One region of the Pseudomonas sp. Tul2A7 genome, then DNA from elsewhere that is predicted to be linked to it. Evidence: riboswitches for the same ligand, from Rfam matches in the RefSeq annotation. Region 1 holds a riboswitch; each other region holds the start of a gene.
The links. Region 1 has a riboswitch for cobalamin ahead of ACOYXJ_RS25745 (CbtB domain-containing protein). Riboswitches for the same ligand answer to the same signal wherever they lie in the genome.

Region 1 (10,553 bases):
ACGATGTCGGCAGTGTGTTGAGTCTGTGGCACAACTATCGCAACAAACGTAACGAGTACGAGGCCTTGCGCCGCGACAGCTACGCCGATGTGCCCGCGCCGAGCTGGTCGACCTTGTGGGCCGGCAACGATAACGCCTTGCTGAGCATTTTCCGCCACTTCGACAGCGCTTCGGTGACCAAAGGCCTGATCGGCGAGGTGCCGCAGACAATGTGGCTGTTCGATTATCCGCTGCTGGAGCGCACCTATTACCAGTTGGCGGTCAACTTCGATGTGTTCGGCAACGTCTCCCATCAGGCGCAAACCCGCCTGTATTTCGATCTGATCCGTAACGGCGCCGAGCAAAACTTCCTGCGCCTGATGCCCGCCGATTCCCGCGAGGACTACCTCGACGATTGGTACCAGAGCAGCGGCCAGTTCAAGATGTGGCTCGATTACGAGGCGATTGACGACGACAAACCGACTGCGCTGAAACTCGACGAGAAAGACCCGAAACACGACTTCGCCATGCAATTACTGGCGCGTTACGGCGATCTCAATGCGCGGCCGGACCCGATCAATCGCTGCGATGGCGCTTACTGCTCACGGCCGAATATTGACCCGGCGCTGCAAAATGCCGAACAGGCATTGAGCCGCCTGACTTCGCGTCCGGCGGCCGGTTTGAAGGTGATTGATCAGCTCCCGGAAGCGACCCTGCTGCGTGTTGAAACCGCCAGTGGCAAACGCGAGGTGTACAGCCTGTTGCGCAACCGCGCGCACAGCAACGTGGCGTTCCTGCTGGGCGAGTCGCTGCGCTATCAACCGGGGCTGGACACGCTGACCATTTACCCGGGCGTGCTCAGCAGTTATCCGAACTTCATCTTTAATGTCCCGGCCGATCAGGTGCCGGCGTTTGTCGATGCAATGGAAAACGCCAAGGATGCCAATCGCTTCGAGAAAATCGTCGAACGTTGGGGGATCCGTCGCAGCCATCCGCAATTCTGGTTCTATTTCCACGATTTGAGTCAGTACATCCACGAAACCGACCCGGTGGAAGAGGGTGTGCTGGACATGAACCGCTACGAGAATCTTTGATCGTTTCAGGCGAGGCTGCTGTCCCAACTTCAAGTGACACCGCAAAACCCCTGTAGGAGTGAGCCTGCTCGCGATAGCGGAAAATCAGGCACTGGAGATGTTGAATGTGCCGCCGCCATCGCGAGCAGGCTCACTCCTACAAGGGATCTGCGGTGGTTTCAGGAATTGTGGACGGGAGCGGCAGATGTTGATTTCAGTGCAAGCCCTGCGTGCGCTTGCCGCGTGGACGGTGGTCTGCCATCACTTCATGCAGATTTTCTTCGACTTCAAGGCACACGGGCCGATCGGGCAATTGTTCATCGACAAAGGCGCAGTGGGCGTGGATATATTCTTCGTCATCAGCGGCCTGGTGATTTTCCTCTCGACCGAAAACAAACCACTGCCGCCCGCGCGGTTTCTGCTTTATCGGCTGTTTCGCATCGTCCCGGCGTATTGGCTGTACACACTGCTGATGGCGCTACTCGTGGTGTTCGCCCAGCCGTTGCTGCCGGATCAGTCTGTGGACTGGGGGCATCTGCTGCTGTCGTTGCTGTTCATTCCGACTGAGAACCCCGGCGGCTACGGTATCTATCCGACGCTGAATGTTGGCTGGACGCTAAATTACGAAATCCTGTTTTACGTGCTGTTTGCCTGGGCGTTGCTGTTCCGCCTGCAGGTGCGCCTGCTGGTAGTCGCGGCGTTGCTGTTTGCAGTGAGTCAGGCGTGGACCGGGTTTGGCTGGATCAGCGAGTTTTACCGTTCGGACATCGTCTATGAGTTTCTGCTGGGGATCGGCATCGGCATGCTCTATCGCCGGGGCTGGATCGGTGCGGGACTGTGGCTGCCACTGGCCACCATCGTCGTGGCGTTGCTGGCGATTTATCATTTGGCACCGGCGCCGAGGTTGCTCAACTGGGGCGTACCGAGTGCGGTGCTGGTGATGGCGTGTATCTCACTTGAGCGTTATGTCGAGCGCAGTCGCGTCCTCAAGCTCCTCGGCGATTGCTCGTATTCGGTGTATCTGATGCACGTTCTGGTGCTGTCGGCAGGCGGTTATCTGGCCCGGCGCTACGGCATCAATCCGTATTTGATGTTTGTCGTGTGTGCGCTGGCCATCGGCGTCGGCTCCTGGTTGAGCTACGAATGGGTGGAAAAACGCAGCTATCGCTGGCTCAAGGCGCGAATCGACGACGAGCCCGACGAGAATCTTTCCCGACAAAAATACTAGGACTTTGTCCGGCGCAACGATTGGCGTAAACTGCGCCCAAGCCTGCGAGGAGTTTCCATGACCGCTATTACCATTACCGACGCCGCCCACGATTACCTGGCTGATCTGCTCTCCAAGCAGAACACCCCGGGCATTGGCATCCGCGTCTTCATCACCCAGCCTGGCACCCAGTACGCCGAAACCTGCATTGCCTACTGCAAGCCGGGCGAAGAAAAACCTGAAGACACCGCGCTGGGGCTGAAAAGCTTCACCGCGTATATCGATCACTTCAGCGAAGCGTTTCTCGATGACGCCGTGGTCGACTACGCCACCGACCGCATGGGCGGCCAGCTGACCATCAAGGCGCCAAACGCCAAAGTGCCGATGGTCAACGCCGAAAGCCCGGTCAACGAGCGCATCAACTACTACCTGCAAACCGAAATCAACCCGGGGCTGGCCAGCCACGGCGGTCAGGTCAGCCTGATCGATGTGGTTGAAGACGGCATCGCCGTTCTGCAGTTCGGAGGCGGTTGCCAGGGCTGCGGCCAGGCGGACGTAACCCTGAAGGAAGGCATTGAGCGCACCTTGCTCGAGCGCATCCCTGAACTGAAGGGCGTTCGCGACGTGACCGACCACACGCAGAAAGAAAACGCCTACTACTAAGGTGTTCGCTGCGGACATGAAAAACGGCGCCCCGTGAGCGCCGTTTTTTTATGGGTGACATTCAGGAATGCATTCGCGAGCAGGCTCGCTCCCACATTTGATCGCATTCCAAATGTGGGAGCGAGCCTGCTCGCGAAGGGGCCTTCATGGGCGATAGAGGTGAGCATGCCCGGCGCGATACAACGATGATTCGCTAAACACCTCACTGCCCAAAACGCGACCCACCAGAATCAACGCCGTACGCCGAAACCCCTTGGCCTCAACCTTTTCAGCAATATCTGCCAGCGTCCCGACCACCCAGTCCTGATCCGGCCACGTCGCCCGGTGAATCACCGCAATCGGGCAGTCGGCGCCGTAATGCGGCAGCAGTTCCGCCAGAATCTTCTCCAGATGATTGACCCCCAGATGAATCGCCATGGTCGCGCCGTGCTGCGCCAGACTGCCGAGTTCTTCGCCTGCCGGCATGGCGGTTTTATCGGCATAGCGGGTCAGAATCACACTTTGTGAAACATCCGGCAGGGTCAGTTCCGCTCCGAGCAACGCGGCACAGGCTGCCGTTGCCGTCACTCCCGGGATGATTTCGAACGGGATATTCAACTCACGCAGATAACGAATCTGCTCACCAATCGCGCCATACAGGCTCGGATCACCGGAATGCACCCGCGCCACATCGTGGCCCTTGGCATGCGCGGTTTTGATCAGTTCGATGATCTGTTCCAGATGCAATTCAGCGCTGTTGACCACCGTTTCGGCTTGATGGCCGTCGAGCACTGCCGCCGGCACCAACGAGCCTGCGTAGATAATCACCGGGCAACTGCGGATCAGCCGCTGGCCTTTGACAGTGATCAATTCCGGGTCGCCGGGGCCGGCGCCGATGAAGTAGACGGTCATCGTTGAATCCTGAGTAAAAAAGGGCACGACCGCGTTGCAGATGAACAACGCTCATGATCAATGGCGGGGATTATCGGGATTTTACGCCGCGCCGGCCAATGCCAACGTTGCCTGAGCGTATTTTTGCCGGGAAATCAGCAGTTTTGCCGGAGCCTGAATCAACTGTTCGGCGAGGGCCAGCGCAGCGCTTTCGGCAACGCCATAGCAGCCGGTTCGTTCGTAGGCGATTTGCGAATGGTGGCTGAGTCGTTGCTGATAACTGGCCAGTTCCTCACTGCTGAAGTACAGCAAGGGCAAAGCCAACTGAGCGGCAAGTTCTTGCAGGCCTGGCTCGTCGCGCTTCAGGTCGATGCTGGCCAATGCCTTGACCGTTTGAAGTTCAATGCGATGTGCCTGTAGGGCTTGGTCGAGTAACGCGCGCAGCGTGCTGGCAGGGCAGCCGCGCTGGCAGCCCAGACCGACCACGAAGGTCGGCGCTGCGCGGTCATGGGTCATGCGTGGTATTGGCCAGCGCTTTTGCGGCGGAACAACCAGGCGCTGATCAGGCCCAGGGCCAGCCAGAACGCTACGTTGGTCAACTGCGAAGCGATTTTGAACTGGGCTTCCAATGCCTCGGGAGCGAGCATCGAATGCACTTGCGGCTGCGGTGCGCCGATCACGTGCGGTACGGCAAGAATCGCCACGCCGAGGATCTTCATCAGCCAGTGACGGCTGAACGCGATCAACGACAGCCCGACCGCAGTCGAAGCGGCCGTGCCGATCCACCACATCTGACGCGAGGCCAGATCCGCAGCGGCTGTGCCCGGCAACTCAGGCGGCAGGCCCAGGGTCGGCGCGAGGACGAAAGTGGCGTAACCGGCCAGGCCCCAGAGCAGGCCTTGCGAGGTTTTGGTCGGTGCGCGCAGGGTGTAGAGGCCGGCGAGCATCAGGGCGAAACCGACGGCTACGACCAGATTACCGCCAGTGGTCGAGACTACGCGCTGCCAGCCGTTTTCCGGCTCCCAGGCCTCGGCATCGTGGGTGTGCGCAGCGGCGCCGGCGGCGTGTTCGTGAACTTCAGCCACGGGTTCGGCTTTTTCGAAGGTCTCTGCCTGAAGAATCAGCGGCGAGACCCAGAAGCTTTGCAGCAGGGTGAGGAGCAGGGCGGCCAGCAGACCGGTGAAACCTGCGGTTTGCGCAATACGCTTGATCATGTCGGCAGGTCTCAGTGGCACGGGAACGCGGCGCTGTGGCGGGTATCGTGGGCGGCGTTGTGCACCGCTTCGATGTGCGAGAAACCGGCGAAGTAGACCAGGCTGGCGCCGAGGATCGACGCAAAGATCGCGGCGCTCAGGCGTTGACTCAGGGTGGCGGTGCTGGAAATTTTGTCCGTGTTGCTGCCGGTGCTGCTGATGATCGACATGGCGCTTCCCTCTGGAATGTCAGTGGGTGAATCGAGCGCATGAAAACCCCTGCGGGTCGGGCTCGCAGAGGTTCGAACAGCGCCCGCCCACCGCGGGTTTGTTATGTTCAGCGACGCACAAGGTGCGGGCTGTGTGTTGCGGGCCGGTCTCCGGGCTCACGAGGGGTTGGCGTCAGGCCGACCTGCAAGCGTCACCTTCCCATGCCTTGCTGACACAGTGGTTTTGACGCTTCGCTCGCTTACCGTTGCGGGGGCAGCACCGGACTGACATGGGCTTGAGTAAAGCACATGATTCACCGGTTTCCCGTTTCACCCTGTGAAGGGCACCCGTAACAAGTTGTGTAGGAGAGCATGGGTTGGGGATTTTAGTCAATTTTGTGGGTGTATATCCGTTGCTGCGGGTGTGGCTGATTACGGTTCCGCCCTTACGGCGGGTCACTTTTGGCAAACGCCCCAAAAGTAACCAAAAGGTCTTCGCCCTGACGTTCGGCCCGCTCGCTAAAGCTCGGGGTTCCTTCGCTCCGGGATCGATCCGGGCGCAGCGTCTCCGGTTTGCTTCGCTGCACCTCCTCTCGCTGTGTTTGGCTGCGCCAAACGGTCGCTGCGCTCCCACCCCCGGATCAATCCCTCCACTCAGCCTGCCGATGGGCTCCAAGATCAAAAGCAGGCGAGCTGCCACTCGGCCTATTGAGTGGTGAAGAGCGCGGGTGTTCGGCTGTTGATTTGCGTTGTTGCTGCCCCTCACCCCAGCCCTCTCCCGAGGGAGAGGGAGCCGATTTTTGGGCTTTTCAAAATGCGCGTTCGACGCGGTATCGCACGTCGGCGTACATCTCCCAAACCACTCGGTCAGTCCCCTCTCCCTCCGGGAGAGGGCTAGGGTGAGGGGCTCTTGATCTGGCTTTGGCTCTTGATCTGGCTTTTGATCTGGCTTTTTTGCCCCTTCGGCAGGCCGAGCGAAGGTGTTCATCCGGGGGTAGGCGCGCAGCGCCGTGCGGCGTAGCCGCATACATCGAGAGGAGGTGCAGCGAAGCAAACCGTAGGCGATGCCCCCGGATGGACACCGTAGCGAGGGAACACTGAGCCTCAGCGAAGTGCCGTACGCCGGGGCAAAGCCTTTTGGGTTACCTTTTCGGCGTTTGGAAAAGGTGACTCGCTGTAAGAGCGAAACCGTCAGCGGCCGCACCCGCAGCAACGGATATACCCCCAATCCAAACATTGACCCAAAACCACACCATGCGTAGCCTTGCGCCTTCGAGGTTCTTCGGCCCACGCCGAAGCTAAGAAGGGAACGCGGTCAATGCCGCGGCTGCCCCCGCAACTGTGAACGGTGATGTTCGCTGCCACGCCACTGCCAGCTCAATCGATGAGCCAGCGGGAAGGCGCAGCCAACGCCAGGCCCAGCGCCTGAACACCGTCAGCCAGGAGACCTGCCTCGTCACAGTTTCTCACTACAACCGGGCGGGGTGATCCGGTGGCGAACGCTTCCGGCGCGCACGCGCGTTGCCGGTTCTCGTCCCGTATGCCCGCCGCTTGCCAAAGGGCATACCGATGAAAACACTGGCCAAACTCCCCGTCACCATCGTCACCGGCTTCCTCGGCTCGGGCAAAACCACATTGCTGCGGCACATGCTCGACAACGCGCAGGGCCGGCGCATCGCGGTGATTGTCAACGAGTTCGGCGAGTTGGGCATCGACGGTGAAATCCTCAAGCAATGCACCATCGGCTGCACCGAAGAAGAAGCCACCGGCCGCGTTTACGAACTGGCCAACGGCTGCCTGTGCTGCACCGTTCAGGAAGAATTCTTCCCGGTGATGCGCGAACTGGTCGCCCGTCGCGGCGATCTCGACCACATCCTCATCGAAACCTCGGGCCTGGCCCTGCCAAAACCGCTGGTGCAAGCCTTCCAGTGGCCGGAAATCCGCAGCGCCTGCACCGTTGACGCAGTGATCACCGTGGTCGACAGCCCGGCCGTGGCCGCTGGCACCTTCGCCGCATTCCCGGATCAAGTCGATGCGCAGCGCAAACTCGACCCGAACCTCGATCACGAATCGCCGCTGCACGAACTGTTCGCCGACCAACTGGCCAGCGCCGACCTCGTCATCCTCAACAAGGCCGACCAGACCAGCCCGGAAGATCTCGCTCGCGTGCGCGCTGAAGTCGCCGAAGAGCTGCCACCGGCGGTGAAAATCATCGAAGCCAGCAACGGCCGTCTGCCGCTGGATGTGCTGATCGGCCTCGGCGCCGGTTCCGAAGAACACATCGACAGCCGTCACAGTCATCACGATCACCACCATGGTGAAGGCGATGACGATCACGATGACCACGATCACGACGCTTTCGATTCAATCTCCATCGAACTGCCGCAAGCCGACGAAAGCCTGCTGCTCGACGCGCTGACGCAACTGGTGGTCAAGCACGGCATCCTCCGTGTCAAAGGTTTCGCCGCCATTCCAAACAAGCCGATGCGCCTGTTGATCCAGGGCGTGGGCACGCGTTTCGACAAGCATTTCGACCGTCAGTGGGGCGCCGATGAAGCGCGCGTTACCCGTCTGGTATTGATCGGCCAGCAACTCGACGCCGCCCAACTCGAAGCGCAACTGCGCGCTGCGCTCAGCGTTTAAGCCATGCACCTGCTCAGGACACAGCCCGGCGGTTTCGTCTCGGATGACAACATTGCCGACCTTGGCCAAACCCCCGCCGAGCTGGTGATCCTGTGCAGCGGCGACTCCAGCCTGGCGCTGCTCGCCGAAGCGGCGCAGCAGTTGCCGGAAGATTACCCGAGCCTGCGTCTGGCCAATCCGATGCAGGTGCAGAATCACGCTTCGGTCGATCTGTACGTCGACGAAGTGCTGCGCCACGCCAAGGTGATCCTGATCTCGCTGCACGGCGGCATCGCCTATTGGCGTTACGGTGTCGAGCGTCTGATCGAGTTGTCCGAGCGTGGTGTGCAGGTGATTCTGGTACCGGGCGATGACCGTCCCGATCCGGAGCTCAGCGACTTGAGCACCGTCAACGCCGAGGATCGCGACCGGCTCTGGCAGTTCTTGCGTCAGGGCGGTCTTGGCAATGCGCTGGATTTCTTCCGCTGCCTGGCCAACCGTTGGCTCGCCCGTGATTACGCTTGGGACGAACCGCAAACCCTGCCGCGCACGGCGATTTACCATCCACAAAAAACCACCGCCGCATTGAGTGACTGGCAAGCCGAATGGCTGCCCGAGAACCCGGTCGCGGCGGTGTTGTTTTACCGCTCGCATTTGCAAGCGGCGAACACCGCGTTCATCGATGTTTTCTGCCAGCGCTTGCAGGCGGCAGGGCTGAATCCGCTGCCGATCGCCGTGGCCAGTCTGAAAGAGCCCGGCTGCCTGACGGTGGTCGAGGATTGGCTGGACGAAGTGGAGGCGGGGGTGATTCTTAACACCACCGGGTTCGCCCAGTCCAGCCCGGAAGCGCCGCACTTGCGGCCGTTTCGCCGCAATATTCCGGTGATTCAAGCGATTTGCGCGCAAGACAACGAGCCCGGTTGGCGCGACAGCGAGCAGGGCCTCGGCCCACGTGATCTGGCCATGCACATTGCCTTGCCGGAACTCGACGGGCGCATCATCAGCCGACCGATCAGCTTCAAGGATCTGGCCTGGCGCAGCGAGCGCAGTCAGTCCGATGTGGTCTGCTATCGCGCGCAACCCGAGCGCATGGATTTTGTCGCTGAACTGGCAAGGCGCTGGATCGATCTGGCGCGGGTGTCGAATGGCGAAAAACGCATCGCGTTGATTCTCGCCAACTACCCGACTCGCGATGGGCGCATTGGTAACGGCGTCGGTCTCGACACCCCGGCGGCGGCGCTGAACATCCTGCGGGCATTGCAAGCCGAGGGCTATCCGATCACGGCCGAACTGCCGTTCAGCGGCACCGAGTTGATCCAGCAATTGCTCGGTGGCGTCAGCAACGATCTCGACACGATTGATCTGCGCCCGTGCCAGCAAAGCCTGGCGATGGACGCTTACCTGACGATGTTCAACGCGCTGCCTGAGGCCAATCGCAGCGCCGTGATAGAACGCTGGGGTACGCCAGAAAACGATCCGATGTGCCGCGACGGGCGCATGATGATCGCCGGCATTCGCTTCGGCCTGACCTTCGTCGGCATCCAGCCTGCACGCGGTTATCTGGTCGATCCGAGTGCGGTCTATCACGACCCGGATCTGGTCCCGCCGCACGCTTATCTGGCGTTCTATTTCTGGTTGCGCAACACCTACGGCGCGCACGGCGTGATTCACGTCGGCAAGCACGGCAACCTCGAATGGCTGCCGGGCAAAGGCGTCGGGCTTTCGGAGAACTGCTGGCCGGATGCACTGCTCGGGCCGCTGCCGAATATCTACCCGTTTATCGTCAACGACCCGGGTGAGGGCGCGCAGGCCAAACGACGCACCCAAGCGGTAATCATCGACCACCTGATGCCACCGCTGACCCGTGCCGAAACCTACGGCCCGCTGCGCAATCTGGAGCTGCTGGCCGACGAGTATTACGAAGCGCAACTGCTCGATCCACGCCGCGCCCGTGAGTTGCAGCGCGACATTCTGCAACTGGTGCGCGAAACGCAGATCGACCGCGAACTGCAACTCGATGCCGCTCTGGACAGTGATTCCGATGCGGCGATCTGGTTGCCGCGTCTCGATACGTATTTGTGTGATTTGAAGGAATCGCAGATTCGCGACGGGCTGCACATTTTTGGCGAGTCGCCGACCGGTCGTTTGCGTATTGACACGTTGTTGGCGCTTCTGCGTATTCCACGAGGCGACGGCAAAGGCGCGCAATCAAGCCTATTGCGAGCACTCGCCAAAGCGTTCGAACTCGGTTTCGATCCACTCGACTGCGCGTTGGCCGACCCATGGACAGGCCCACGCCCGACAGAGCTGCAATCGCAAAGCGACGAAGTCTGGCGCACTGCCGGCGACACCCGCGAACGCCTCGAACTGTTCGCCACTGAACTGATTTTCCAGACGCTGCAATCCCCTTGTAGGAGTGAGCCTGCTCGCGATAGCGGAGTGTCATTCGATACAGATTTGCCTGATACACCGCCATCGCGAGCAGGCTCACTCCTACAAGGACCGCGTTGGGCTGAAGTCGGCGCAATCATCGAGAATCTGCGCGAAGTCGTCGCCCCACGCCTGGACGCTTGCGGCCCCGCCGAAATGCGCGGCCTGCTCGACGCCCTCAGTGGTCGCTTCGTCCCCGCCGGCCCGAGCGGCGCGCCCAGCCGTGGTCGCCTCGACGTGTTACCGACCGGCCGCAATTTCTACTCGGTCGACGTACGCAACCTGCCGACCACCACCGCGTGGCGCA
Region 2 (10,553 bases), 180 kb from region 1:
TGCCACCCTCAAGATCCGCCACGCAGCGTTCCAAGGCAAAACGCGTCGGGTTGTGCGAGCGCCCGTAGTCGAAACCCTTGTGCACACCGGGGCTGTCTTGCAGGTACGTGGAGTTGGCGTAAATCGGCGGCATCAGCGCGCCGGTGGTCGGGTCAGGCGTCTGCCCGGCGTGGATCACCCGGGTCGCGAAGCCTTGGGATTTATCGTCGTGCTGACTCATGCAAGGGATCTCCGTAATTGGTTGAGCATGTCGGTGCGGGTGATCAGGCCATGGAAACCCGATGCATCGGCAATGATGGCGACGAGACCACGGCTGAGCACCGCTTCCAGCTCGGAAAGGCTGGCACCGGGGGCAAGGGTTTGCAGCTTGTCGGTCATCACGCTGGACACCGATTGGCTGAAGCGCGCGGCGTCTTCGTGCACCGGCAGCAGGATGTCGGATTCGTCGATCACGCCGACCAGTTGCTTGCCTTCCACCAGCACCGGCAACTGCGAAACATCCGCCAGGCGCATGCGCTGGAACGCAGTCAGCAGGGTGTCGCCGGGGCCGACACTGATCACGCGGCCATCCTCGAAGCGCCGGGCGATCAGATCACGCAGGTCACCGTAACCCTTGCGCTGCAACAGGCCTTGATCGGTCATCCACTGGTCGTTGTAGACCTTCGACAGATAGCGCGTACCGGTGTCGCAGACAAAACTCACCACGCGTTTCGGCTCGGTCTGTTCACGGCAATAACGCAGCGCCGCGGCGAGCAGGGTGCCGGTCGACGAGCCGCCGAGAATACCCTCGGCTTTGAGCAACTGGCGGGCGTGATCGAAGCTTTCTTCATCGCTGATCGAGTAGGCGTGACGCACGCTGGAGAGGTCGGTGATCGATGGAATAAAGTCCTCACCGATGCCTTCCACCGCCCATGAACCGGGCGTCGGCATCGTACCGTCGCGGCTGTATTGCGCCATCACCGAGCCGACCGGATCGGCCAAAACCATTTCCAGATCCGGTTGCACGCGTTTGAAGAAGCGGCTCAGGCCCGTCAGCGTACCGGCCGAGCCGACACCGACGACGATGGCGTCCAGGTCATGTTCGGTCTGCGCCCAGATTTCCGGCGCGGTGCTGCATTCATGGGCCAGCGGGTTGGCCGGGTTGTTGAATTGATCGGCGAAGAATGCGCCGGGAATGTCCTTCGCCAAACGGGCGGCGACGTCCTGGTAATACTCGGGATGGCCCTTGCCGACATCGGAGCGGGTGATGTGCACTTCGGCACCCATGGCCTTCAAGTGCAGGACTTTCTCGGTGGACATTTTGTCCGGCACCACCAGCACCACGCGATAGCCTTTGGCGCGGCCAACCAATGCCAGGCCCAGACCGGTGTTACCGGCGGTGGCTTCGACGATGGTGCCACCGGGTTGCAGGCGACCATCACGTTCAGCCGCATCGATCATCGCCAGACCGATGCGGTCCTTGATCGAACCACCGGGGTTCTGCGATTCGAGTTTGAGAAACAGCGTGCAAGGCCCAGTGTCGAAGCGGGTGACTTGCACCAGCGGAGTGTTGCCTATCAGCCCAAGTACGGCAGGGCGTGATTCCTTTGACATTTCTTCACCTCTTAATGGTGTTGATCGCGTTCCAATCGCGGGGAAAAGACTCGCGTGCAACATAGGCTCAGACATCGGCTGTCGCAACCTTTAGTCGGTCGCAAATACAGCCATTTCGATCTAACGATAGATCGAAATCACAGACCTGTTGGGGTGCTTTCGGGTGCGTTTATACGGAGGCGTCATCGAGTTTTCAAAGGGCGTCTACATGGCGACGAACAGCTTGAATTACCGAGAAATTTGCTGCCGCGAAAACCGCTCAGCCTTCTCGCGCGCTCTCAGCTCTGAAGTGTTTACAGGTGACAGGCTGTGATCATTTGATCATGAGGGAAACTTGTGTTGATCAAGATTAAATTGAGTTTGTCTCATTAGTGATCGATGCCGACAATGGCCGCCATCAACAGGACATTGGAGTTGTTTGTTATGGCACTGGCCCATTCCCTTGGATTTCCGCGCATCGGTCGCGACCGCGAACTGAAGAAAGCGCAAGAGGCGTTCTGGAAAGGAGAACTGAACGAGGCAGGCCTGCGTGACGTCGGTCGCGAGCTGCGCAAGGCCCATTGGGACTTGCAGAAAAACGCCGGCATCGAACTGCTGCCGGTCGGCGATTTCGCCTGGTACGACCAGGTTCTGACCCACTCGCTGATGTTCGGTGTGATCCCGGAACGCTTCCGTCCACACGACGGCAAAGCCACTCTGCAGACCCTGTTCGCCATGGCCCGTGGCGTCAGCGACAGTTGTTGCGGCGGTGCGCACGCCCAAGAGATGACCAAGTGGTTCGACACCAACTACCACTACCTCGTCCCGGAATTCAGTGCGGATCAACAGTTCCAGCTGGGTTGGGAGCAGTTGTTCGAAGAAGTCGAAGAAGCGCGCGCACTGGGCCATAACGTCAAACCGGTGATCATCGGCCCGCTGACGTATCTGTGGCTGGGCAAGGCCAAAGGTGCCGAGTTCGACAAGCTGGAATTGCTTGATCGTTTGCTGCCGCTGTACGGCCAGATCTTCGCGCGTCTCGCTGCTCAAGGCGTCGAGTGGGTGCAGATCGACGAACCGATTCTGGTGCTCGACCTGCCGCAGGAATGGAAGAACGCTTTCGAGCGTGCCTATAACCAGATCCAGCGTGATCCGTTGAAGAAACTGTTGGCTACTTACTTCGGTGGCCTGGAAGAAAACCTCGGTCTGGCGGCGAACCTGCCGGTCGACGGTTTGCACATCGATCTGGTGCGCGCACCGGAACAGTACCCGACCATTCTCGATCGTCTGCCGGCCTACAAAGTGTTGTCCCTGGGCGTGGTCAATGGGCGTAACGTCTGGCGCTGCGATCTGGAAAACGCGCTGGCGACGTTGCAGCATGCCCATGAGCGTCTGGGTGAGCGCCTGTGGGTCGCGCCGTCCTGCTCGTTGCTGCACAGCCCGGTGGATCTGGCTCGTGAAGACAAACTGGATGCCGAGTTGAAAAGCTGGCTGGCTTTCGCTGTGCAGAAGTGCAAAGAAGTCGCGGTGCTGGCGCAAGCGGTCAATGAACCTGAAGCGCCGAAAGTGCTGCGCGCGCTGACCGAAAGCCGTTCGGTGCAGGCTGCCCGCGCGGCGTCGCCGCGCATTCACAAACCGGCCGTTCAGGCCCGTGTCGCCGCGATTACGGCCAAGGACAGCCAGCGTCAATCGCTGTTCGCCCAGCGTATTGCCAAGCAACGCGCCGGACTCGATCTGCCGCTGTTCCCGACCACGACAATCGGTTCGTTTCCGCAAACCGCGTCGATCCGTCTCGCTCGCCAGTCGTTCAAACAAGGCAAGCTGACCGAAGCCGAGTACACCGAAGCCATGCACAGCGAAATCCGCCACGCGGTGGAAATCCAGGAGCGTCTGGGCCTCGATGTGCTGGTGCACGGTGAAGCTGAGCGCAACGACATGGTCGAGTACTTCGCCGAGCAACTCGATGGCTACGTGTTCAGCCGTTTTGGCTGGGTGCAAAGCTACGGTTCGCGCTGCGTGAAACCGGCGGTGATCTTCGGCGACCTCAGCCGTCCGAAAGCCATGACCGTCGAGTGGATTCGCTACGCCCAAGGGCTGACCGATAAGGTCATGAAAGGCATGCTGACCGGCCCGGTGACCATGCTGATGTGGTCGTTCCCCCGTGAGGACGTGAGCCGTGAAGTGCAGGCGCGGCAACTGGCGCTGGCGATTCGCGACGAAGTGGTGGATCTGGAAGCCGCTGGCATCAAGATCGTGCAGATCGACGAAGCCGCGTTCCGTGAAGGTCTGCCGTTGCGCCAGGCGCAGTGGCAGCATTATCTGGACTGGGCGACGGAAGTATTCCGCTTGTGCGCCTCGGGTGTGAGCGACGAAACGCAGATCCACACGCACATGTGCTACAGCGAGTTCAATGATGTGATCGAGTCCATCGCGGCGATGGATGCCGACGTGATCACCATCGAAACCTCGCGTTCGGACATGGAGCTGCTGGATGCCTTCGAAGCCTTCGCCTATCCGAACGAAATTGGCCCGGGCGTCTACGACATCCACTCGCCACGCATCCCGGATGCTTCGGAAATGGCGAATCTGCTGCGCAAGGCGGCCAAGCGGATTCCGGCCGAGCGGCTGTGGGTCAACCCGGACTGCGGCTTGAAAACCCGTGGCTGGCCGGAGACCGAAGCGGCGCTGGTGCATATGGTCACCGCCGCACGGCAGCTGCGCAAAGAATTGGCGTAACGCTCTGGCTGCATGAAACACAAAACCTGTGGGAGCGAGCCTGCTCGCGAAAGCGTCTTGTCAGTCAACATCAATGTTGGATGATCTGCCGCCTTCGCGAGCAGGCTCGCTCCCACAGGGTTTTGCGTAAGTCAGGCGATTTTGGATGGCCTCGAGTGACCCGCAATTGTTAATGTGTCCAGCCGCATCCCAGGTGTTTGCCGCTACATGAGTGATCAACCCGTTATCCAGGCAGTGTCTGACGCAGACATTCCTGAAGTTCTCGATTTTGTCTTAAAGGCCCGTGCCGAGCTTTTCCCCAAGCTCAGCGCGACCGGTATGCCTGATGATCTGGCGCGGTTCACCGAGGTTTATTTGCGTGGGGCAGGGCGCTTTCTGATTGCTCGCCACGAAGGGCAGATTGTTGCCTCCATCGGCTATCTCCCTTACGACGGGCGCTTCCCGAACTTGCCCTATCCGAACCTTAAAGTGGTGGAAATCGTCCGTCTGTTTGTCCTGCCATCGCAGCGGCGTTCCGGGTTGGCCGGTGCGATTTATCGATCACTCAAAGACCTGGCACTCGCCGACGGAGTAGAGGTGATCTACCTGCACACCCATCCGTTTCTGCCGGGGGCCATCGAGTTCTGGCAGCGGCAGGGTTTCGAGATCATCGATGTCGACGCTGACCCGGTATGGCAGACAACACACATGCACAACGTCATGAGTGAAATCGAAGAATCTGCGCCCCATCAAACGGGTCCGTCAGGTAATGCGCCCTGACCCCGAAAGTGTCCTGTAACCGCTGCGGTGTCAGCACCTCCAGCGGCGCGCCCAACGCCACCAATCGCCCGCGCTCCAGCACCGCCAGACGATCGCATTTCAACGCCTGATTAAGATCATGCAGCGCGATCAGCGTGGTTACCGTCAGCGCCTGCACCACATTGAGAATGGTCAGTTGATGCTGAATATCGAGGTGGTTGGCCGGCTCGTCGAGCAACAGAATCTGCGGTCGCTGCGCCAAGGCCCGAGCGATGTGAACCCGCTGTTGCTCACCACCCGACAGGCTGCGCCACAGGCGTGTACGCAGGTGCATCGCATCAACGTCGGTGAGCGCCTGCTGGACAATGGCGTCGTCCGCTGCCGACCACGGTTGCAGCGCCGACAGCCAAGGTGTGCGCCCCAGCGCCACAGCGTCGAACACGCGAATGCCGTCATCGGTGTCGGCCTGTTGTTCAACGACCGCGAGTTTTTGCGCAATGCTGCGCCGGGCCATTTTGCTCAAGCGCTGACCTTCAAGCAGGACCTCGCCAGCGCTCGGTTCACGCAGCCCGGCCAGCAACTTCAACAGGGTGGATTTACCCGAGCCATTCGGCCCGACGATGCCCAGTGTCTCGCCGCGCTGAACCTCAAGGCTGACACCATTGAGCAACTCGGCGCCGCGCACCTTGAACGTCAACCTGGAACAACTCAGAACACTGTTCATCGTGCGGACCTGCGGCCAACCAGAATCAAGGCAAACACCGGCGCACCGACCAGCGCGGTAATCACCCCGACCGGAATCACCTGACCCTTGATCAGCGTGCGCGACAGCACGTCAGCAGCAATCAAAAACACCGCGCCGCCCAACGCACTGGCCGGCAGCAGTCGTGCATGCCCGGTGCCAAGCAACAGGCGCGCAGCGTGGGGAATCACCAGGCCGACAAAACCGATCGAACCGACAATCGACACCATCACCGCCGTCACCAGCGCCGCGCAGCCAATCAATAGAATCTGCACACGTCGCACCGGAATGCCGAGGGATGCCGCCGAATCCGCGCCAAAGGTAAACGCATCCAACGCCCGCCGATGCCACAGGCACACGACCAACCCCAACACGGCCACCGGCACCGCCAGCCACACCGACGGCCAGCGCACGCCACCGAGATTGCCCAACAGCCAGAACATGATCCCGCGTGCCTGCTCGGAGCTGGCCGAACGGGTAATCAGAAACGCCGTCAGCGCATTGAATAACTGCGAACCGGCGATCCCCGCAAGAATGATCTGCCCGGTGCCGCTGGCCGAACCGCTGACCCGCGCCAGTACAATCACCAGCACGAACGCCGTGACTGCGCCGGCGAAAGCTCCGACTGACAGCGAGATGAGCCCGGCGCCAACACCGAGCAACGCCACCATCACCGCACCGGTCGAAGCCCCGGCAGAAATCCCCAGCAGATACGGATCGGCCAAAGGGTTACGCAGCAGCGACTGCAAAATCACTCCGCACGTGGCCAACCCGGCACCGCACGCCGCCGCGACCAGTGCGCGGGTCAGGCGATAGTTCCAGACGATGCCTTCATCGATAGGGTCGAGCACATGCCCGGCGCCCCACAGCTTGTTGGCCAGCACTTGCACCACCACGCCCGGTTCAATCGAGGTTTCACCAATGGCCACGCCGGCAATCACTGCAATCAACAGTGTCGCCAGGGCCAGCAACGTACGGATCAGGCTGGCACTCATTGCGACAGGTCATAGCCGTTGATGGCTGTGGCCAGTTGCTCGATGCCGTCGAACATGCGCAGGCTCGCCTGCATGGCCATGGCGTCAAGAATGATGATGCGGTTGTGTTTCACCGCGTCCATGTTGCGTGTCACCGGGTCGCTGCGCAGAAAGGCGAGTTTCTTTTCATAGTCGTCAGCGGGGAAGCGTCGGCGATCCATACGCGCGATGACGAGGAAGGTCGGATTGGCTTTGGCGATGGTTTCCCAACCGACTGTTGGCCACTCTTCATCGGACTGCACGACGTTGCGCACGCCGAGGGTGTCGAGCATGAAATCGGGAATGCCTTTGTGCCCGGCCACGAATGGCTCGATATCCATTTCGGCGCTGGAGAACCACACCAGCGCGCTGGCGTCCTTCAGTTGTTTACCTTGGGCGGTGGCAACCGACTTGGCGAGGCTGGCCTTGAGTTGATCATTGAGTTGCTGACCACGCTCCTGAACATCGAAGATCTGCGCCAGTTGGCTCACGCTCTTGTAAATAGAATCGATGCGAAACGGTGCCAGCCGCGTGCCATCGGCGCCGACGAGGTTGTCCTTGGCCTCGCAATCGGAGGGCAGCAGGTAGGTCGGGATCTTCAGCTCATGAAACTGCTCACGGGTGCCGACCGCGCCTTGCGGGCCGACCATCCATTCCAGCTCCACGGCGACCAGTTCCGGGCGCTTGCCGATCACCGATTCGAAACTTGGCTCGTTGTCGGCCAGGCGCTGGATCTTGTCGTCCTGCGCTTTGTACTTCGTCAGCACATTGTTGAACCACAGTGACGTGCCGACGACTTTATCGCTCAGGCCCATGGCGTAGAGCATTTCCGTGCCGGCCTGGCCGATGGTCACGGTGCGCGTCGGTGCGTGCTGGAAGGTCAGGGTGCTGCCGCAGTTTTCGATCGTCAGCGGATAGAACGTCGGTGCCGCCTGCGCCATGGCGCCAAGGGTCAGGCCGGTGATGAGGGTGGCGATGCGGGGCAGCAGCATGGGGCAGTCTCCAAGGGAACCGTACGGGGAGCGAGGCGGGTACGGATCGGAAACACACCATCGAACGCGGTCAGGGAAACTGCGCAAGGCCGGTCATCAAAAGAAGAAGTACACGGCACGATGTCCTTCCCGGACACCCCGCCGGTTAGTAATCACTGTGCCGGCAGGTCTCCTGACTGATGCGTCATCGCCTGGCTCCGGCCTTCCCGGGGTTCACCCAGTGGCAGTCGTGGAGCAGGCTCGGCACCTACAGTTGCGGGGGCAGTTCCGATCAATGCTGTGCAAGCACCTCGGATTCCCTATTAGTCCCCTTCGGGAACCGACGGCGGCATGGTAGTCGATCGAGCCGCTGAAGGGGAGACGAATCTGCCGTGGCGAGGATCAGTGCTGGCTCATCAAACCGTGCAACACGCCTAAACGCAGGCCCGGTTCGGAGGGCAGCATTTGCGCAATGCCGAACACTTTGAACGCCGCCAGCATCAACACCAGACCGCCGGGTAGAATGCTCTGGCGGTGTGGTTGCAGGCCGGCAAGCTTGAGCTGTTGCACGTTGTTCACCTTCAACAGCAGCAGCGACAGGCGCAGCAGGCCACCGTAGGTGATGCCGTCCTGGCCGAAGTCGTTGAGGCGATTGGCCTTGAGCACTTTGGCCAGCATGCGTGCGGTGCCGGAAGAGCCGATGGTCTGCTGCCAGCCCTGCGCACGATAGCGCCGGGCAACCTTTTCAAACTGCAGGATGGCGAAGCGTTCGGCCTCCTGTAGCGCGCCGGCAGACACGTCACCGCCGCGAAAGAAGCGCGTGCTCAAGGTGCCGCTGCCGATGGCGATGCTTTCGGTGAGTAACGGTTGTGAGCCTTGGCCGAGGATCAGCTCGGTTGAGCCGCCGCCGATGTCGACCACCAGGCGCAGGTCTTCAGCGCTTGGCAAGGCGTGGGTCACGCCGGCATAGACCAGACGCGCTTCTTCATGGCCGCAAATGACGTCGATGGGAAAGCCCAGATGCCGCTCGGCACTGGCCAGAAACAGTTGCGCGTTGTTCGCCTCACGCACCGCACTGGTCGCCACCGCACGGACTCGGCCGGCCTCGAAGCCGCGCAGCTTCTTGCCGAACCGCGCCAATGCCTGCCAGCCGCGATCCAGTGCCAACGCATCCAGCGCACCACCGTCAAAACCTTCGGCAAGGCGCACCGGTTCACGCAGGGTTTTCACTTCCTGGATCTGCAAGCCCTTTCGACTGCGCACCGACTGGCCGATCATCAGGCGAAAGGCATTCGAGCCCAGGTCGATGGCGGCAAACAGCGAGGCGTCGTCTTTCATGGGAATCCTTGCAGAGCATCCGTCGCGAGGCTCAAGACGGTTTGCGAGGATTCTGCCGTGATCTTGATGACATCCTGATGACGGGGCAGGGGCGGTTCAGTGAATGTGTGGCTGTCATGACACTGTCATTATCCGGCGTCTATGCTGAGGCCAATACATCGCGTGTTCTTAAAGTTTTTGCTGCCAGTTTTGGCAGCTTTTTTTTGCCCGCGATTTGGCTGTTGATCGTTCCGACGCTCCGCGTAGGAATGCCTCTAGGGACGCTCCGCGTCCAGTGACGCGGAGCGTCACGGGCTGCCTTCCTACGCGGAGCGTGGGAACGATCAGCCTGTGTGTTTGCAATTTTGGTGGGGGCTTGGCTAATATACGATCCATATACACATCGTATCGGATTCATATATGGGCATCGTAAAGATTTCAGAGGACATGCACGAGAACCTGCGTATCTCCAGCAACGCCCTCAGCCGCTCGATCAACGCGCAGGCCGAGCACTGGATGCGTATCGGCATGCTCGCCGAACTGCACCCCAACCTCGACCACAGCGCCATTTGCCGCTTGCTGATCCGCGCCGAACAGAACGGCGGGCTGGATCTGCAACAACTGACTCAGGAAGCCGTCAGCGCATGAGAAACCAGATCAAGATCAACACCCCGGCCGACATCGCCCAATCACGCGCTGCCGGCAAACTCGCCGCTGAAGTACTGGCGATGCTGGTGCCGCACGTTAAGGCCGGCGTCACCACTGATCAGCTCGATCAACTGTGTAACGACTACATCGTCAACGTGCAGAAAGCCGTGCCGGCCAACGTCGGTTATCACGGCTTTCCGAAAACCGTCTGCGCTTCGGTCAACGATGTGGTCTGCCACGGCATTCCGTCGGGCACGCCGTTGAAGGATGGCGACATCGTCAACCTCGACATCGCGGTGATCAAGGACGGCTGGTTCGGTGATACCAGCCGCATGTACGTGGTCGGTGAGGCGACGCCTGAAGCGCAGCATCTGATCAAGACCACTTACGAGGCGATGTGCGCGGGTATTCGTGTGGTGAAACCGGGCGCAACGCTAGGCGATATCGGCCATGCGATCCAGACGCTGGCGGAGAAAGAAGGCTTCAGCGTAGTGCGCGAGTACTGCGGGCACGGGATCGGCAAGGTCTATCACGATGAGCCGCAGATTCTGCATTACGGCTTTCCCGATCAGGGGATGAAGCTTAAGGCCGGGATGATTTTTACTGTGGAGCCGATGCTTAATGCCGGTAAGCGTCATGTGAAAAACATGCCGGATGGCTGGACGGTGCTGACCAAGGATGGCTCGTTGTCGGCGCAATGGGAGCATATGGTGGCGGTGACGGACACCGGGTTTGAAATTCTCACGGCGTGGCCAGATGAGATTGAAGGCTACCGCGCTATTGTCTGATACCGCGTCGACTGGTTCCCTCACCCTAGCC
Region 3 (10,553 bases), 1.0 Mb from region 1:
AGGCCGCCCATGACTTCCGGGCGCGCAGTGCGCTTGGCGACGCTCTTGATGCGTTCGACCAATGCTTCACCGGCGTCGATGTCTACACCGGCGTCCTTGTAGCTCAGGGAGGGTTGCTTGCTCATGATCCAGGCCTTTAGGGGAGGGGATTCAGGGGTAACGACCGAGTTCAGCGGGAACTTCGAAATCGACGGGGCGATGGCCTCACGCGAGTTTCGAGGTGCCCGGCTGTTGCCGGTCTGCGAAGGCGCGCGATTTTATCAGGCTTGAGGGGCAGCGGCCATCCTCGCACCGACGGGCAGGGCCATATCCATGGAAATTTTTTGCAAATGAGCCGTATGAACGCCTGTATAAGGTGGGGCAATTAACCGTCTATCGTTATCACTGTGCAAAAACTTACCGCTGTCGTGTGAATGTTTGGTGCTGGCAGATTGTCACAGCCTTGCTCAACCGATTCACGCGGCCTGTTCCAGCCGCTCCTGTCGACGGGAATTTTCCATGCGTTTTTGTAAATTGTTGTTTGTGGGTTGTTTGTCGCTGATCAGCCTGGCGAGTCACGCCGAAAACCTCAAAGGCCTCTATCAAGTACGTGAACCGGTCAATGGCCAGGCGCCGGAGGAGCGTGATCGCGCCACGCAGGCGGCTCTCGATACATTGGTGTTGCGCCTGACCGGCGATCCGAAAGCTGCGCAAAACCCGGGGCTGGCGGCGATTCGCAAGGATCCGCAGCAGATCATCAGTCAATTCGGTTTCGATGCCGGGCCGCCGGAGGTGCTGAAGGTTGATTTCGATCCGGCGACCACCGAGCAGGCGCTGCGACGTGCCGGGTTGTCTGTGTGGGGCGCCAGTCGGCCGTCGATCCTGAGTTGGTGGCTGAACGATTCGGCTGAGGGCTCGAGTCTGGTCGGTGATGGTCAGGCCGCTGCTGCGCCGTTGCGTCGGGCTGCGCAACATCGCGGCTTGCCATTGCGTCTGCCGTTGGCAGACCTGAGCGAGCAATTGGTTGCCACGGCGCCGGCGCTGGAAGGCACGGATCCGGCGCCGTTGCGCGGCGCTTCCGAACGTTACAACGCTGACGCCCTGCTGGCGGTGCATGCCCGTGAAGAGGGCGGGCAGTGGCAGGCCAAGTGGCACTTGTGGCTGGGCGATCAGAAAGAGGCGGGCAGCGTGCAGGGCGCCGATCAGGCTGCTGTCGCTGACGCGGTGATGCTGGCGGTGGCTGAGCGTCTGGCGCCACGTTTTGTGGCCAAGCCCGGCGCTTCGGGGCAGCAGACCCTGGAAGTCCAGGGCATGAATCTTGAGCACTACGCGGCGTTATTGCGGTTACTCGAACCGTTTGGCGTGCGTCTGCAAAGTGTTGATGGCGATCGCATTGTCTATCGGGTCAATGGCAGCGCCGATCAGATGCGTGCGCAGTTGTCGCTGGCCAAGTTGCAGGAGTTGCCGGCCGAGGCGCCGGTTCCGGTGGCTGCGCCACAGCCTGCGGTTGCAGGTGCGGCACCGGTCGCGGCTCCGGCCCCGAGCCCGGCAGCACCGTCGTTGCGGTTTCGCTGGTAAGTCTTTCCTTATATAGAAGCTACAGGAGTGGTACATGGCCGATACGCGGCGTTGGTTCTGGCTCGGTGGGGTTGTCCTGCTTTGCGCGTTTGTATGGTTGCTGCACCCGATCCTCACGCCGTTTCTGGTAGCGCTGCTGCTGGCTTATCTGTTCGATCCACTGGTGGATCGCCTGGAGCGACTTGGTTTGTCGCGCACCTGGGGCGTGATCGCGGTGTTTGCTTTGTTCACCCTGATCGTCACGGCGCTGATGCTGGTGCTGGTGCCGATGCTCGCCAAACAGTTGCTGCGACTGTACGAACTGGCACCGCAGATGCTCGATTGGCTGCAGCACACGGCAGTGCCGTGGGCGCAGTCGAAGCTGGGGTTGTCGGACGGTTTCTGGAAGTTCGACAAGGTCAAGGCCGCAATCAGCGAGCACATGGGTCAGACCACTGATATTGTCGGCGTGGTGCTGAGTCAGGCGACGGCTTCGAGTCTGGCGCTGATTGGCTGGCTGGCCAATCTGGTGCTGATCCCGGTGGTGAGTTTCTACTTGTTGCGCGACTGGGACGTGATGATGGCCAAGATCCGCAGCCTGCTGCCGCGTGATCGGGAAGAGACCATCGTATCGCTGGCCGGTGAATGTCATGAGGTGCTGGGCGCGTTTGTTCGCGGTCAGTTGCTGGTGATGGTGGCGTTGGGCGTGATCTACGCAGCGGGCCTGATGATCGTCGGGCTGGAGCTGGGGCTGTTGATCGGTCTGATCGCGGGTCTGGCGGCGATCGTGCCTTACATGGGCTTCGTGATTGGTATTGGTGCAGCACTGATCGCCGGGTTGTTCCAGTTCGGTGGCGATCTGTATCCGATGGTTGGGATCGTTGCGGTGTTCATGGTCGGTCAGGCGCTGGAAGGCATGGTGCTGACGCCTTTGCTGGTGGGCGATCGTATCGGTCTGCATCCGGTGGCGGTGATTTTCGCGATTCTGGCCGGCGGCGAGCTGTTCGGCTTTACCGGCGTGCTGCTGGCATTGCCGGTGGCGGCGGTGATCATGGTGCTGGTGCGCCATGTGCACGACTTGTACAAGGACTCTGACATCTATAGTGGCGTTGACGATCCGCAGTTGTAATGGCGCAGGGGCGGCCCGGCGAATAGCCGGGTTGGCCCGCGTCCTGCAGGCGCTGGCGCCAAAGAATCTGTCATAAAACCAGCGTGTTAACGCAAACCTTTGATTTTGCTTGGACTCTGTCGCATTGTGCGCTCAGCTTCACGGGTATAAACTTCGCAAACTTTACACAGAGGCCACTAACGGTTCCTTGAGAACTGTTCAGTCAGCATGAAACCGATTCAGCTGCCCCTAGGTGTGCGTCTGCGTGACGACGCCACCTTCATCAACTACTACCCAGGCGCCAATGCCGCTGCACTCGGCTATGTCGAGCGTCTATGCGAAGCCGACGCCGGCTGGACAGAAAGCCTGATCTACCTGTGGGGCAAACACGGCGTAGGGCGTACGCATCTGTTGCAGGCCGCATGTCTGCGTTTTGAGCAAATGGGTGAGCCGGCGGTGTACTTGCCGTTGGCCGAGTTGATGGATCGCGGTGTCGAAATCCTCGACAACCTTGAACAGTACGAACTGGTTTGCCTTGACGACTTGCAGGTGATCGCCGGCAAGGCTGACTGGGAAGAGGCGATGTTTCATCTGTTCAACCGTCTGCGTGACAGCGGTCGGCGTCTGCTGATCGCCGCGTCAACCTCTCCGCGTGAACTGCCGGTCAAACTGGCTGACTTGAAATCGCGCCTGACCCTGGCGCTGATTTTCCAGATGCGTCCGCTCTCCGATGAAGACAAATTGCGTGCCTTGCAGTTGCGCGCATCGCGTCGCGGTCTGCACCTGACCGATGAAGTCGGGCATTTTATTTTGACTCGCGGCACCCGCAGTATGAGTGCGCTATTCGACTTGCTTGAACAGCTCGATCAGGCCTCTTTGCAAGCTCAGCGCAAGCTGACCATTCCCTTCCTGAAAGAAACGCTAGGCTGGTAACGACGCGGCTTTCAGCGTGTCTCGGCATATTTCAGGCGCCAGAAAATCCGCTTTCCTGCAGGGTGTGCAGGGCGCGTATCGGTTCAAATGGGCTTAAGCGCTTAGATGTAAACGAGAAACCGAGAAGTCACAAAAAGATCGATTGAATTTGCAAATGAGGTTGATAGCGGGCATAGTCTCGGCTTCTTTACAACTATCAGCCACGGTCGTGCCCATGCTAAAGCGCTTCGCACCCCTCGTGCCTCTCGCACTCGTCACCCTGTTGTACGGTTGCGCTGCTCATTCTCCAGTTCAAGAGCAGCCTCAACAGGTTAAAAATTCTGCCACGGCTCAGTCTTCCGTTATTTACCAGGAAGAGCTCGACACCGAAAAAGAACTCAACGAATTCAATGGCAAGAAGCCTTATCAGCTTCCTGTTCTGGCCGACAGCATCCTCGAACGCGGCATGTCCCTGATCGGTACCCGTTACCGTTTCGGCGGTACCTCTGAAGCCGGTTTCGATTGCAGCGGTTTTATCGGCTATCTGTTCCGCGAGGAAGCCGGCATGAACCTGCCGCGCTCGACACGCGAAATGATCAACGTTGATGCACCTCTGGTCTCGCGCAGCAACCTTGAGCCGGGCGATCTGTTGTTCTTCGCCACCAACGGTCGTCGCGGTCGTGTCAGTCACGCCGGGATCTACCTCGGTGACAACCAGTTCATCCACTCCAGCAGTCGTCGCAGCGGCGGTGTTCGCATCGACAGCCTGGGTGACAGCTACTGGAGCAAGACTTTCATCGAAGCGAAACGCGCATTGGCCAACGCTCCGACTGTAGTTACTGCTCGCAAGTAATTCCCTCGATGTCGCTGCGTTCGCGGCGACAATCAGGCTCCCGGCAACGGAGTAGACGTAGACTTTACAAGGTGAAGTTAAAGTCTTACTTGAAGTTTGCCGCGTAGCCGCTAGAATCCTGTATCTATATTGATGGCAAACCGCCTGCGTGCTCACGTAGGCGGTTTTCTTTTCTGTCCATCGGCAGAAAAAGCCGCAGCCAGATCAGGATGTTCTGCTTATGACGATGACGGCCCGCCTCACATTGATCTTCTTCGCAGCGTTGCTCAGCGCCTGCGCCAGTCGTACACCGCCGCCTGCGCCGGTGGTTCGCGCACCGGTCGTGTTCGGCCCGTCCCAAGCTTTTTCACCGGCTGCTGAAGACGTGCTGTTTCGCGCGCTCGGTCTGGTCGGCACGCCTTATCGCTGGGGCGGCAACACGCCGGATTCAGGCTTTGATTGCAGTGGGCTGATCGGTTTTGTCTACCGTGATGCGGCGGGCATCTCTTTGCCGCGTTCGACGCGTGAGCTGATAGTCATGCAGGCACCGAATGTCGGCAAGGAAGGCTTGCAGACCGGCGATCTGATCTTCTTCGCCACCAATGGCGGCTCGCAGGTCAGTCATGCGGGAATTTACGTCGGCGAAGGGCGATTCGTGCATGCGCCGGCTACCGGCGGCACGGTGAAGCTGGACAGTCTGTCGAAGGCGTATTGGCAGAAGGCTTATCTGAGTGCCAAGCGGGTGTTGCAGCCGGAGCATCTGGCGCATAACCCGTAATTCAAGTTGCCCAAAAACTAATGTGTAGGAGTGAGCCTGCTCGCAATGATGGTGTCACATTCAACATCAATGTTGAATGATCGACCGCTATCGCGAGCAGGCTCACTCCTACAGTTGTTTGTGCATGGCGAAAACTATTTGCTGGCCGACACTCGCCACACCTTGTTGCCAACATCATCCGCCACCAGCAAGCCACCTTGCTGATCGATCACCACGCCCACCGGCCGACCCAAAGCATTCTCGTCCTTGTCGAGGAAGCCGGTCAGTACGTCCACCGGTTTGCCGCTCGGCTTGCCACCAGTAAACGGCACGAAAATCACTTTATAGCCACTGTGCGGTTTGCGGTTCCATGAACCATGCTGGCCGATAAACGCGCCTTCCTTGAACTGCGCCGGCAGGTTGTTGCCCTCGGCGAACGTCAGGCCCAAAGACGCAGTGTGCGGTCCGACGGCATAATCCGGGGCAATGGCTTTGGCCACCAGCTCCGGGTTTTGCGGCGTCACGCGCACATCGACATGCTGACCGTAGTAACTGAACGGCCAGCCATAGAAACCACCGTCCTTCACAGAGGTGATGTAGTCCGGCACCAGGTCACTGCCGATCTCGTCGCGCTCATTCACTGCTGTCCACAGCGCGCCACTTTTCGGCTCCCAGGCCAGGCCATTGGGGTTGCGGATGCCTGAGGCGAAAATCCGGTGATTACCGGTCGCCCGATCAACTTCCCAGATCGCCGCGCGACCTTCTTCCTTATCCAGACCATTTTCGCCAACGTTGCTGTTCGAGCCGACCGTGACGTACAACTTGCTGCCGTCCTTGCTGGCGATGACGTTTTTCGTCCAGTGGTGATTCAGCGTGCCGCCGGGCAGATCGACAACCTTGATTGGCTGCGACTTGATCTCGGTCGCGCCGGGTTCGTAGTTGAAGCGCAGCAGGCGATCGGTATCGGCGACGTAAAGATCATTGCCGACCAAGGTCATGCCGAACGGCGAGTTGAGGTTTTGCAGAAACACCGTGCGTGTCTCGGCCACGCCATCGTGATCAGCGTCGCGCAGCAAAGTGATGCGATTCGGGCTTGGCACGCCAGCGCCGGCCTTGCCCATGACCTTCTTCATGACCCAGCCACGAATGCCACTGCTGTCATCAGGCTTTGGCGGGGCGTTGGTTTCTGCCACCAGCACATCGCCGTTGGGCAGCACGTAAAGCCAGCGCGGATGGTCGAGGCCTTCGGCGAATGCAGCGACTTGCGTGCCAGTCGCTGCCGTCGGTTTAGCGCCCTGGGGCCAGCCGATCGCCGGGGCGATGTTCACCGTCGGGATCAGGGTCTTGTTCGGTTCGGGCAGCTTCGGCGACGGGCCGGTACCGTCGGAGACTTGCAGGCTGGAGGTTTCACCGCAGGCGGCGAGACCTCCGGCGAAGGCGATGACAAAAACGAGCTGGGGCTTGCGCATTGCTGATCTTCCCTATGAATGCATTCCTAATCATAGAGGAGGGCGCAAGCCCGATGGTTCAACTGCTCAGCCGCGGGCTTCCTTGAACAGCACGGCGATGCCCGGGTGATAGTTGCCGGCTTCGCTGCGCAATTTGCGATAGGCGTAAGGGAAATACCAGGCGACCGCGCAGGTGTGTTCCTTTTGCAGATCGTCGACCATGTCCTGCAGCTCTTCGGGGCTGGCGCTGTGCTGGGCTTTTTGCGGCGCGACAAACAGGCAGCCAAGCTTGAAGTCGCTGGCATAGCTGATGCGTTTGGCGTCGTTGGTGATGTCGAGCAGGGCTTGAGTCAGATTGAGGTTGGTAACCTTTGGCCAGCGCTGGGTGGCCTGGATAAAGGCGCGGTCTTCGGCGCCGGCGAGAAACAGATCGGCGCGGGCATTGCGCTCGCCTTCTTCATTCTGTTTGCGCGTGGCAGTGTCATTCAAAGTGACCAGCTCGGCCATCCACGCCGCTGCCGAGAGCAGTCCGAGATTGGCTTTCTCGTCATGCCAGTAAGGGGTGTCGCTGTCGCCGCGCACGGCATTGTAGCGGTCGATACAGTCAAACCAGCGTTCAAGCACCGGGCGCAGGAATTCCAGGCGCGGGTTGCTGATGATCATGCCTTGCATCGTCATCATCCTTTATTGTTGTAGTGGGCTTTTCGGGAAAGGCATGGCTCTTTGATATCATTTGTATCAGTGTGGCACAAGATTGGCGGCAGATAATTGATCAGCGGCAGTTATTCGCCCGATGGCCGCCTCTTTAATTGACGCTCCACCCCCAACCCTCTAACCTTCGCGGCTTGTTTCAGGTGCTCTGTGACCGCTGTCGACAGAGTGAAACAGGGAAGCCGGTGAGGGTTGTCTTCAAGCGAAGAACCACCACGATCCCGGCGCTGCCCCCGCAACGGTAAATGAGTGAAAACTGCGCCTTGAGCCACTGCCTCGACAGAAGCGGGAAGGCGCGCAGTCAGGCCAACGCCGCTCATGAGCCCGGAGACCGGCCTGATCCATCCAGCGGCATCACGGTGGGCGATGCCAGGCTTTTTGCCGTCTATTCCTGTGCCTGCCCGCCGTTATCCAGCCTCAACGGAGAGCTCCCCCATGACTGATTCCCCCGAGCGCGACGAACGCCATCTGGCGCGTATGCAGCGCAAAAAAGCCGTGATCGACGAACGCATCGCCAACTCGCCTGACGAGTGCGGCCTGGTACTGGTGCTGACCGGCAACGGCAAAGGCAAAAGCAGTTCGGCCTTCGGCATGCTCGCCCGCGCCATGGGCCACGGCATGCAGTGCGGCGTGGTGCAGTTCATCAAGGGCCGCAACAGCACCGGCGAAGAGTTGTTCTTCCGCCGCTTTCCCGAGCAAGTCCGCTTCCACGTGATGGGCGAAGGCTTCACCTGGGAAACCCAGGACCGTCAGCGCGACATCGCCGCCGCCGAAGCCGCGTGGGCTGTCTCTCGCGAATTGCTGCGTGATCCATCGATCGGTCTGGTGGTGCTCGACGAACTCAACATCGCCCTCAAACACGGCTACCTCGATCTTGATCAGGTGCTTAGCGATCTGCAGGCGCGTCCGCCGATGCAGCACGTGATCGTCACTGGTCGTGCGGCCAAGCCGGAAATGATCGAAATGGGCGACACGGTCACCGAAATGGGCATGCTCAAACACGCCTTCCAGGCCGGTATCAAAGCGCAGAAAGGCGTCGAACTTTGAATCAACCACGTCACTGCCCGGCGGTGCTCATCGCCGCGCCGGCCTCCGGTCAGGGCAAGACCACCGTCACCGCCGCGCTCGCCCGTTTGCATCGCAATCAGGGGCGCGAGGTGCGTGTGTTCAAATGCGGCCCGGATTTTCTCGATCCGATGATTCTCGAGCGCGCCAGCGGTGCGCCGGTGTATCAACTGGACATGTGGATGGTCGGCGAGCAGGAAAGTCGTCGGCTGTTGTGGGAAGCCGCCGCGGAGGCGGATCTGATTCTGATTGAAGGCGTGATGGGCCTGTTCGACGGCACGCCTTCCAGCGCCGATCTGGCGCGGCACTTCGGCGTGCCGGTGCTCGGCGTGATTGATGGGACGGCGATGGCGCAGACCTTTGGTGCGTTGGCGCTGGGCCTGGCGAAGTATCAGCCGGATCTGCCGTTTGCCGGTGTGTTGGCCAACCGTGTCGGCACGTTGCGCCATGCGCAGTTGCTCGAAGGTAGCCTCACTGAAGGCCTGCGTTGGTGCGGCGCATTGTCCCGCGAGACCGGTATCGAACTGCCGAGTCGCCATCTCGGCCTGGTCCAGGCCAGCGAACTGAATGATCTCGATGTGCGTCTCGATGCCGCCGCCGATGCATTGGCCAGCAGTTGCGAGGTAGCGCTGCCACCGGCCGTGGAATTCGCCGCGCCTGATGTGATCGCCGTCGAACCGTTGCTGAAAAACGTGCGAATCGCCGTTGCCCGCGATGAAGCGTTTGCCTTCACCTACGGCGCGAGTCTCGATCTGTTGCGGGCGATGGGCGCCGAGTTGAGTTTCTTCTCGCCGATCCGTGACACGCAATTGCCTGGCGCTGACAGTCTGTATCTGCCCGGTGGTTATCCGGAATTGCACCACGTTGCGTTGTCGCAGAACACCGCGATGTTGGAGGCGATTCGCGCGCATCATGCAGCGGGTAAACCGTTGCTCGCTGAGTGTGGCGGGATGCTGTATTTGCTCGATTCGCTGACTGACGTTGAAGGTGCTCGCGCCGAATTGGTTGGGCTGCTCAAAGGCGACGCGGTGATGCAGAAGCGTCTGGCGGCGTTGGCGTTGCAAGCGGTGGATCTGCCGGAAGGCTCGCTGCGTGGGCACACGTATCATCATTCCCTGACCACCACCGAACTGACGCCGATTGCGCGTGGCTTGAGCCCGAATGGTGGGCGCGGTGCCGAGGCGGTTTATCGTGAGGGGCGGATGACGGCCTCTTATGTGCACTTCTATTTTCCGTCGAATCCTGCGGCTGTCGCTGCACTGTTTGCGCCTGACTCCGAAGCCGCCTTCGCGAGCAGGCTCGCTCCCACAGTTGAAACAGTGGTGACTGAAGCAATGCAATCCCCTGTGGGAGCGAGCCTGCTCGCGAAAGGGCCATGACCGACAACGCATTCTCCGAAGCCGAGCGCGAAGCAGTTTATCGAGCCATCGCCGAACGCCGCGACATGCGCCACTTCACTGGCGGCACGGTCGAGCCGGAGCTGCTGCGCCGACTACTGGAAGCCGCCCACCAGGCCCCGAGTGTCGGCCTGATGCAGCCCTGGCGCTTCATTCGCATCAGCGACCGCAGCCTGCGCGGGCAGATCCAGAACCTCGTGGAAGAAGAGCGCGTGCGCACCGCAGAAGCCCTCGGCGAGCGCAGTGACGAGTTCATGAAACTCAAGGTCGAAGGCATCAACGACTGCGCCGAAGTGCTGGTCGCGGCGCTGATGGATGATCGCGAAAAACACATCTTCGGTCGCCGCACGCTGCCGGAAATGGACATGGCGTCGTTGTCTTGTGCGATCCAGAATTTGTGGCTGGCCTCGCGCGCCGAAGGCCTCGGCATGGGTTGGGTTTCGTTGTTCGAGCCGCAGGCGCTCGCCGATTTGCTGAAGTTGCCCGAAGGCGCCAAGCCTCTGGCCGTTTTATGTTTGGGTCCGGTCAAGGAATTCTATCCGGCGCCGATGCTGGTACTCGAAGGGTGGGCGCAGGCGCGTCCGCTGAATGAGTTGCTGTTTGAGAATTACTGGGGAGTGAGTCAATGAGTGTGGCGTTGTTGAGTGTCGCCGCAGTGGCGCTGGATGCGCTGCTCGGTGAACCGAAACGCTGGCATCCGCTGGTGGCGTTCGGCAATTTTGCCGGGCGCATCGAGCAACGTTTCAACGCCGGTGGGCGTGGCTGGCGCAGCCATGGCGTCACCGCG

Region 2: it holds a riboswitch for cobalamin, as region 1 does, so the genes downstream of both, ACOYXJ_RS26495 (ABC transporter substrate-binding protein) here and ACOYXJ_RS25745 (CbtB domain-containing protein) in region 1, are expected to answer to the same signal.
Region 3: it holds a riboswitch for cobalamin, as region 1 does, so the genes downstream of both, cobO (cob(I)yrinic acid a,c-diamide adenosyltransferase) here and ACOYXJ_RS25745 (CbtB domain-containing protein) in region 1, are expected to answer to the same signal.

What each region holds. Positions count from the first base shown of each region.
Region 1 covers NZ_CP186499.1:5,780,393-5,790,945, reverse strand. The annotation lists gene ACOYXJ_RS25775 (fatty acid cis/trans isomerase) at 1-1,073, shown strand, start outside; gene ACOYXJ_RS25770 (acyltransferase family protein) at 1,258-2,280, shown strand; gene nfuA (Fe-S biogenesis protein NfuA) at 2,338-2,922, shown strand; gene cobM (precorrin-4 C(11)-methyltransferase) at 3,067-3,813, opposite strand; gene ACOYXJ_RS25755 (cobalamin biosynthesis protein) at 3,895-4,308, opposite strand; gene ACOYXJ_RS25750 (CbtA family protein) at 4,305-5,006, opposite strand; gene ACOYXJ_RS25745 (CbtB domain-containing protein) at 5,018-5,215, opposite strand; cobalamin riboswitch at 5,340-5,561, opposite strand; cobalamin riboswitch at 6,453-6,664, shown strand; gene cobW (cobalamin biosynthesis protein CobW) at 6,764-7,837, shown strand; gene cobN (cobaltochelatase subunit CobN) at 7,841-10,553, shown strand, end outside.
Region 2 covers NZ_CP186499.1:5,958,237-5,968,789, reverse strand. The annotation lists gene ACOYXJ_RS26525 (cystathionine gamma-synthase) at 1-220, opposite strand, end outside; gene ACOYXJ_RS26520 (pyridoxal-phosphate dependent enzyme) at 217-1,593, opposite strand; gene metE (5-methyltetrahydropteroyltriglutamate--homocysteine S-methyltransferase) at 2,017-4,305, shown strand; gene ACOYXJ_RS26510 (GNAT family N-acetyltransferase) at 4,513-5,064, shown strand; gene ACOYXJ_RS26505 (ABC transporter ATP-binding protein) at 5,003-5,767, opposite strand; gene ACOYXJ_RS26500 (FecCD family ABC transporter permease) at 5,764-6,768, opposite strand; gene ACOYXJ_RS26495 (ABC transporter substrate-binding protein) at 6,777-7,790, opposite strand; cobalamin riboswitch at 7,936-8,129, opposite strand; gene ACOYXJ_RS26490 (Ppx/GppA phosphatase family protein) at 8,172-9,107, opposite strand; gene ACOYXJ_RS26485 (ParD-like family protein) at 9,507-9,734, shown strand; gene map (type I methionyl aminopeptidase) at 9,731-10,522, shown strand.
Region 3 covers NZ_CP186499.1:167,107-177,659, reverse strand. The annotation lists gene purM (phosphoribosylformylglycinamidine cyclo-ligase) at 1-125, opposite strand, end outside; gene ACOYXJ_RS00890 (DUF2066 domain-containing protein) at 499-1,557, shown strand; gene ACOYXJ_RS00885 (AI-2E family transporter) at 1,592-2,665, shown strand; gene hda (DnaA regulatory inactivator Hda) at 2,873-3,577, shown strand; gene ACOYXJ_RS00875 (C40 family peptidase) at 3,792-4,409, shown strand; gene ACOYXJ_RS00870 (C40 family peptidase) at 4,630-5,166, shown strand; gene ACOYXJ_RS00865 (PQQ-dependent sugar dehydrogenase) at 5,301-6,614, opposite strand; gene ACOYXJ_RS00860 (hypothetical protein) at 6,681-7,265, opposite strand; cobalamin riboswitch at 7,429-7,658, shown strand; gene cobO (cob(I)yrinic acid a,c-diamide adenosyltransferase) at 7,740-8,351, shown strand; gene ACOYXJ_RS00850 (cobyrinate a,c-diamide synthase) at 8,348-9,748, shown strand; gene bluB (5,6-dimethylbenzimidazole synthase) at 9,745-10,395, shown strand; gene cbiB (adenosylcobinamide-phosphate synthase CbiB) at 10,392-10,553, shown strand, end outside.